2 regions of the Aestuariimicrobium sp. Y1814 genome follow, and region 2 is predicted to be linked to the other one. Evidence: riboswitches for the same ligand, from Rfam matches in the RefSeq annotation. Region 2 holds a riboswitch; the other holds the start of a gene.
The links. A riboswitch is a leader RNA that binds a small molecule or an ion and turns the genes downstream of it on or off. The one in region 2 is predicted to bind cobalamin.
Positions count from the first base shown of each region.

Region 1: it holds a riboswitch for cobalamin, as region 2 does, so the genes downstream of both, ACQE3C_RS11860 (FG-GAP-like repeat-containing protein) here and ACQE3C_RS13115 (hypothetical protein) in region 2, are expected to answer to the same signal.

Region 1 covers NZ_JBNJRW010000010.1:54,388-58,474, forward strand. The annotation lists gene ACQE3C_RS11850 (FAD-dependent oxidoreductase) at 1-1,627, opposite strand, end outside; partial or broken gene ACQE3C_RS11855 (NAD-dependent epimerase/dehydratase family protein) at 1,721-2,203, shown strand; cobalamin riboswitch at 2,389-2,581, shown strand; gene ACQE3C_RS11860 (FG-GAP-like repeat-containing protein) at 2,580-3,827, shown strand.
Region 2 covers NZ_JBNJRW010000012.1:66,209-70,295, forward strand. The annotation lists gene ACQE3C_RS13115 (hypothetical protein) at 87-1,265, opposite strand; cobalamin riboswitch at 1,401-1,618, opposite strand; gene ACQE3C_RS13120 (cation-translocating P-type ATPase) at 1,750-4,087, shown strand, end outside.

The DNA of each region.
Region 1 (4,087 bases), on a different contig from region 2:
AGGCGGAGTCGAAGCCGGCCTGGGCCAGCACCCGGTGCGCGATGGCCGAACGCACGCCCGAGGCACACATCACCCGAACGGCTCGCCCATCAGCAGCGGCCCGCACCTCGTCGAGTCGTCCGCGCAGCTCGGTGTGGGGAATGTTCAGCGCACCGGGCAGGTGGCCGGTGGCGAACTCGGCCCGGCTACGGGTGTCGAGCACCAGCGCGGTGGCCTGCACCCGGTCGAGGTCCTCGGCCTGCCACAGCCCCAGGGTCTGGTTGAGCACGTTCTCGGCCACCATGCCGATGAAGTTCACCGGGTCCTTGGCCGAGCCGTAGGGCGGTGAGTACGACAGGTCGAGGTCGATCAGGTCACGCACATCCAGCCCGGCGCGCAGGGCGGTGGCCAGCACGTCGATGCGCTTGTCGACGCCGTCGGTGCCGACGGCCTGGGCGCCGAACAGTCGTCCGTCGGTGCCGAAGTGCACGACCAGGTGCACCTGGGCGGCACCGGGGAAGTAGCCGGCGTGCTGGTTCGGGTGCAGGTGGGCGGTGCGGAACTCCACCCCGGCCGCCCGCAGCGACGCCCGGTTGGCGCCGGTCAGGGCGGCGGTCAAGGAACCGACCCGCACGATCGCGGTCCCGACCGGGGCGGGGATCGTGCGCGCCGCTTCGGGGCGCAGGATGTCGTCGGCAACCAGGCGCCCGGCCCGGTTCGCGGGCCCGGCCAGTGCCACCGGACGACGGGCCCCGGTGACCGGGCAGGTGCTCACGGTCGCGTCCCCCACCGCCCAGACCGAGTCCAGGTTCGTCCGACCGTGCTCGTCGACCACGATGGCGCCGCGCTCGCAGGCGAGCCCGGACGACTCGAAGACCTCGGTGTCGGGCTTCACCCCGACCGACAGGACGACCAGGTCAGCCGCCAGCCGGGTGCCGTCGGCCAGCACGACGACATCGTGGTCGTCACCGGTCTCGATGGCGGTGGCCGCGATCCCGGCGTGGGTGGTGATGCCGAGCTCATCCAGTTCGGCGGTGACCAGGGTCGCGAGCTCCGGCTCGAGCGGGGGCAGCACGTGGGGGGCGAGCTCGACCAGGTGGGTGCCGACGCCGGCCTGCGCCAGGGCCTCGGCCGCCTCCAGCCCGATGAAGCCGGCCCCGAGCACCACGGCCCGCACGGCGCCACCGGTGACCTCGTCGCGCAGGGCCAGGGCATCGTCGACCGTGCGCAGGGTGCGCACCCGCGGCGAGTCGATGCCGGGGATCGGTGGGCGCACCGCCCGGGCCCCCGGTGAGAGCACCAGCGCGTCGTAGTCAATGGTCTGCTCACCGTCGGCGGTGCCCACGGTGACCGACTTGGTGTCAGGGTCGAGGCCGATCACGTCGTGCCCGGTGCGCACGTCGAGGTTCAGCGCGGCCCGAAGCGAGTCCGGGGTCTGCACCAGCAGGGCCGCCGGGTCGGTGATCTCACCGCCGACGTAGTAGGGCAGGCCGCAGTTGGCGAAGGACACGTGCTCGCCGCGTTCGAGCACGACGATCTCGGCGGTCTCGTCGAGTCGCCGGGCGCGGGCTGCGCAGCTCATGCCGCCGGCGACGCCGCCGACGATGACGATGCGGGTGGGCCGGTTGGTCGCTGGGGTGGGGCTCATGGGGACGAAGATACCCCCGGGGGTATCCGTTCCGCAAACCGGGCACCCCCTTGCCCACCGCGGCGGCACCGTGGAACGCTGCACCTTGTGCGGATGACGATCATCGGTGGCGGCGGGCACGTCGGGGCGTTTCTCGTCCCCGCCCTGCGCGCCCGGGGCCACGAGGTGCTGGTCGCCGACCTGTTGCCCGGCCCCGCCGGTGACCACGAGCCGGCGCACTACCAGCAGGTCAATGCGCTGTCCGCCAGCCAGGTCAACGAGGCCATCCGTGACGCCGACCTGGTCGTCCACATGGCTGTGGTGCTGGCCTTCACCCCCGAGCAACGCGCCGACCCCGAACGGGTCTCGCGGGCCTACGGCGTCAACGTCGGCTCGGTGGTGACCTGCCTGGAACAGTGCCTGCTGCTGGACAAGCCGATGGTGCACATCAGTTCGATGTCGGTGTTCGCCCGCTACGGGCAGGTGCCGGTCGACCCCTCCGGCCCCGGCGACGCGACCGACTTCTACGGCTTCACCAAGCGCCTCAGCGAGGTCGCCTGCCGCGACTTCGCCGCCCAGCACCCGGTGCGGGTCACCTCCCTGCGGCTGGCCTTCCCGACCCCGGACGACCTCGCCCCGCGGTGGTTGCTGCCGCACCGCACCGAGGCAGTCCAGCAGCGGATGGATGACGGCACCCCGATCGCAGCCCTGCCCGCTTCCCAACTCGCCATCGAAGTGGAACGCTGCCGCGATATGCCCGTGGGGCACACGGTGCGCCCCGTGACCGCCGCTCCACAGACGCTGCTGCTAGAGTGCAGGGGTCGAGCGGAGAACCGGGTGCAATCCCCGGGCTGACCCGCAACCGTGAGAGCCGGACCGAACCTCGACACCACCACTGGTGACTCGCGCGGTCGAGGGTGGGGGCCATGGGGCTTCCTGCGGCGAGCGTGGGTCCGTCGAAAGGAAAGATCCCATGCGGATTCGTCGTCTCGCGCTGGCGCTCGGGGTTGTCGCCAGCCTGCTCGTGACCCAGGGCACCGTTGCCCGGGCCGAGACCCCCATCACCCCCGCCAACGCCCAGGCCGCCGAGGCGTGCCTGGCCGCCGACAACGTCTGGGTGGTCGTCCAGGACCAGACCGGCAAGCAGGCCGGCGGCTGCGCCACCGAGTTCACCAACGGACGAGCGGCCCTGATCAGCGCCGGCTTCACCGTCACCGGCACCGACTTCATCGAGTCCATCAACGGCCACCCGGTGGCTGCCAACCACTTCTGGTCCTACTGGAACGGCGAGGTCGACGGTACCGACATCGACTGGACCTTCTCCGAAGTCGGCGCCACCCTGTCCACCCCGCAGCCCGGCACCGTCGAGGGCTGGCACTACGTCGACTGGACCGCCGGCCCCGCCACGGCCCCGGACTGGCCGATGAACCCGCTCGAGCCGCCGCGCATCTCGACCCCGGTCACCCGGGTGCTGGGTGACCACACCGGCGACCGGGTCGCCGACATCTACGCCATCGACGGGCAGGGACGCCTGCAGTTCTTCGCCGGTTCGACCACCGGTGGGCTGACCCACCTCGGCCAGGTCGGCGCCGGCTGGGGCGCGATGACCTACATCACCCAGGTTGCCGATGTCGACGGCGACGGGCGCAGCGACCTGCTGGCCCGCCGCGGCGACGACAACTCCTTGTGGCTGTTCCGTTCCACCGGCAACGGGTACCTGTCCGGCTGGAAGAAGGTCGGCCAGAACTGGGGTGGCATGGACATGATCGTCCCCGTCGGCAGCCTCGACGGGTCGTCCACCCAGTACGTGGTGGCCCGCCGCGCCTCGGACGGCGCCCTGTTCCGCTACGTGATGACCCCCAACGGGCTGACCGGCATCGCCCACATCGGCAAGAACTGGAACGGGATGACCCAGCTGCTCAGCGTGGGCGACTTCACCGGTGATGGTCGTTCCGACCTGCTGGCGATCCGCGGCGACGGCACCTTGTGGATGTACGCCGGTGCCCCCGGTGCCAACATCGCCTCGGGCCGCCAGGTCGGCCGCGGCTGGGACGGTTTCGCCCTCGCGTTCAGCCCCGGTGACCTGTCCGGTGACGGCCGCCCTGACCTGGTCGGCAAGCGCAATGACGGCACCCTGTTCACCTACGTGAACCGGATCGGCAGCTGGAGCCTGCCGCGCCAGATCGCCACCGGCACCCAGGCCTACACCCTGATGGCCTGACCCTTCCCACCCCCTCCGGGTCCATCCCGACGGCGCCCCGGGCACAGCATTTCCGCTGAGTTGCCCGGGGCGCCTACAATGACTGACGTCCGCACGGCACTGATGGGGCCATCACCCCGGAGCTGCCGGAAGAACAGGCCTCCCGCCCCAGGGTAGGAGCGCCCCACTAGAACCGGCTGCGGCGACGAATGAGTGGGGGCCCACGGGCCCCAACGAAGGGTGGTACCGCGGGGCTCGCCTCGTCCCTTCAACCCAACCCG
Region 2 (4,087 bases):
CCCGCGCGGCACGGCAGCGATCCCAGCCGCCCACGACCGGCTCGGCACTGCTGCCCCCACGGCAGCAGCACAGGGGAACCCACCAGTCAGGCGGTGGCCCGCTGCCAGGGCCCGGTGACCACGCGCCCGGCACCCACCCCAGCAGCCACCCGAGCGCCGGCTGCCTGCGTGCCAACCTGCTCGGCGACCGCCCAGTCGTCCATGACGCGGACGGGGCCCGGGGCGGTCTTCAGCCCCAGGCGCCACCCGCGCAGGCAGGCGGCCACCCAGGTGGCGGTGCTGCAGTCAGCGGTCAACGTGTGGCTGATCGTCTGGTCGACCCACTTCTGGGCGCGGGCGACCACCTGCAGCACGGCGTCCACCGAAGCCACCTGCCCACCAGCGGGCTGCAGCCCCGGGCTGGTCCCGGCGGGCACCAGCCCCGGGGCGTCCGGGCTGATGCTGAGCAGGGCCGCGTTGCGCAGGCCGCCCGCCACCTTGAGCCGCAGCCGGTCCCAGTCGAGCCGGGCGGCCACCAGGCCGCGGCGCCCCTCGAGCATGTCGAGGGTGTCGATCGGCACGAGTCCCCGGCTCCACCCGGACGAGTGGACCGAGGCGAATGAGCCCCGCTCCCGGGCCAGGTCCGCCGAGGCGTCGATCGCATGCCACGAGATGAACTCGAGCAGCCGGTCGGCCAGCACCCGGGCAGCGGACGAGCCGTAGCCCAGCCCCAGGGCCTCGACCAGGTCACCGAAGCCGGCCACCCCCAGCGCCAACCGCCGGTCGGGATCGGTGACCGGGGCCAGGTCGACGCCCTCGTCCAACCGGCGGACCGCCCGTCGGACCGCCCCGGCCAGTCGGACCCACTCGACACCCACGCCGGGAGCGGCCAGGAACTGGGCCACGTTGAGCACACCGCGCCGCCCGGGTTCGGACCCCGGCACTCCCCCGCCGAGGTCACGGCCGGCGACGGCGTCCTTCCAGACCAGCGCCGTGACCCGCCCGGCGCGCAGCAGGCCCACCAGGTCGGCAAGGTGGTCCCTGGCACCGACGCGCCGGTGGGCCACTCGTCCAGCGCCGGCCAGGGCGACGTACTCCCCGTAGCGTTCAGCGAACGCGGCGCCGTCCAGCTCGGCCAGGTCAGCGGCTCGTCCGGTGTCGAACAGGCACCAGGTGCGGTCGTCGGCCACCCGTTGCATGAACTCGTCGCTGAGTCCGATGGTGCCCGGCGCACCGGGCGCCCGGTCGGTGGCGGGGTGGTGGAGTTGCCAGTCCTCGATGATCATGAATGCTGTCGTCCCTCGTGAAGCAGTCCGGATGCTTCCGCACCACCGGGGACGATCGGGTCTGGCGCCCAACGCCTGCCCACAGGCCGGCGTGACGCACGGATCCCGGGCCCTCCCACGGAGCCGCGGACCCCCACCGACGGTGGGGCGCTGGCAGGTCTTCGGACTCGTGGGCATTCGTGCTTCCTACTGCCCGTCGCTTCCCGGACCGTGTGGTCCAGTGCTTGATGACGGGGTTCGTTCCCACTTACCGCTGCGGGGCAGTCCCGGATTCCCACCGGGTTCCCTGTTGTCTCCCCCACCCGCTTCTCGTGCGATCGGCAGGTGTGGGAACCAGCTGCAGTCCCCACTGTAGCGGGCCACGGACGCGCCGGGGTGGGCGGCCGGCCGCGACGAAGTTTCCCACACTTGGTCGCTTCTCGAATGGCCCGCGTACCGTGGAAGCACAGAGCAGTTTGTCTTGCGAGCGCAGGAGCGGTGAGAGTTGACCAGCACACACCCGGCCCCCGGCACCCTCGAACCCATGACCGAGGCCCGCGGTCACGACACCGGCCCCGACGCCCGTGGTACCGACTGGACCCAGACCGAGGCCGCGGCGGCCCTGTCCCACTTCGAGGTGGACGCCGAGGCCGGGTTGTCCGACGACAAGGCCGCTGCACAACTGGCCAGCCATGGCCCCAACGAACTGGTCAGCGCCCCACCCGAACCGGGTTGGAAGAAGCTGCTGCGCCAGTTCCAGGACCCGCTGATCTACCTGCTGCTGGCCGCCATCGTGATCTCGCTGGCCGCCTGGGTCGCCGAGGGCGCCCACGGGGTGCCCGTCGACGCGATCGTGATCCTGGTCATCGTCATCGCCAACGCGGTGCTCGGTTACGTGCAGGAGTCCAGGGCCGCCGATGCGGTGGCCGCGCTGCAGAAGATGGCCCAGGTCACCAGCACCGTGGTGCGCGGCGGGCAGACCGTGCGCGTCCCGGCCGCAGAACTGGTGCCCGGCGACGTCATGCTGCTGGCCGAGGGTGACTCGGTCGGCGCCGACGCACGCCTGCTCAGCACGGCCTCCCTACAGGTCGCCGAGGCCTCACTGACCGGCGAGTCGACCGCGGTCACCAAGTCACCGGCGGTGATCGAGGGTGAGGTGCCGCTCGGCGACCGCACCAACATGGTCTTCAAGGGCACCGCGATCACCCAAGGCACGGGACGAGCGGTGGTGACGGCCACCGGCATGGACACCGAGATGGGCCACATCGCCACGATGCTCGCCCAGACCGAGCAGGAACCCACCCCGCTCAGCAAGGAAGTCGACTACATCGGCAAGACGCTGGGCATCGCGGTGATCATCATCGCCCTGGTCGTCATGGTCGCGATCTGGCTGACCAGCGGCATCTCGTCACTGCAGGACGCGGTCGACGTGCTGCTGGTCGGCGTGTCGCTGGCGGTGGCGGCGGTGCCGGAAGGGCTGCCGGCGATCCTGTCGGTGGTGCTGTCGATCGGCGTGCAGGCGATGAGCAAGCGCAACGCCATCGTGAAGAACCTGTCCTCGGTCGAGACCCTCGGCTCGGCCTCGGTGATCGCCTCCGACAAGACCGGCACCCTCACCCGCAACGAGATGACCATGGTCAAGGTGCGTTCCCGCTCCGGCGAGACCCAGGTCACCGGCGTCGGGTACGCCCCCGACGGCAAGGTGTTGGTGGACGACACCCCCCTGCTCGAGACCGATCCCGAACTCGACCTGCGTGAGGAGGACATTGTCGTCCTCTCGGGCGGGACGCTGGCCTCCGACGCCGAGATCCAACAGGACGAGGACGGCAACTGGCAGGTCATCGGCGACCCGACCGAGGCGGCCTTCGTGGTCGCCGAGCGGAAGGCCGGCCTGACCGAACGGCGCCAGGAACGCTTCCAGCGGATGGGTGAGGTGCCGTTCACCAGCGAACGCAAGATGATGTCGGTGGTCGTGGACGACTACGACTACCCCCTGCCCGGCCGCGAGGGCACCCCCGTGCTGATCGCCAAGGGCGCACCGGACGTGCTGCTGGCCAAGTGCACCCACTTCCGGGAGGGCCTCGAGGTCCGCCCGCTGACCCAGGAGAACATCGACGGGGTCAACGCCGACGTGGCGTCCATGTCGCAGCAGGCGCTGCGCACGCTGGCGGTGGCCTACCGCGAGCTCGACGCCGAGGAGTACGCCCGCTACACCCTGCCCGACGGAAGCTTCGACTCCGAGGCCGGCCTGGAACTGGAACGCGACCTGATCTTCGTGGGCACCGTCGGCATCATCGACCCGCCCCGTTCGGAGGCCGCCGAGGCGATCGCCGAGGCGCGCCGCGCCGGGATCCGCGTGGTGATGATCACCGGTGACCACCCCGACACCGCGCTGCGGATCGCCCAGGACCTCGGCCTGGCCGGCCCCGACGACCGGACCCTGTCCGGCCCGGAACTGGACAAGCTCAGCCCCGAGCAACTGCGCGCCGAGGTCGAGGAGGTCTCGGTCTTCGCGCGGGTCGCCCCCGAACACAAGCTGCAGATCATCCAGGCCTTCCAGGACAACGGCCAGATCATCTCGATGACCGGTGACGGCGTCAACGACGCCCCGGCGTTGAAGAAGGCCGACATCGGCGTGGCCATGGGCATCACCGGCACCGAGGTCTCCAAGGAGGCCGCGTCGATGATCCTCACCGATGACAACTTCGCCACCATCGTCGCGGCGGTCCGGCAGGGGCGGGTGATCTTCGACAACATCCGCAAGTTCCTGCGCTACCTGCTCTCGTCCAACATGGGTGAGGTCTGCACCATGTTCTTCGGGGTGATCTTCGCCGGTGTGCTCG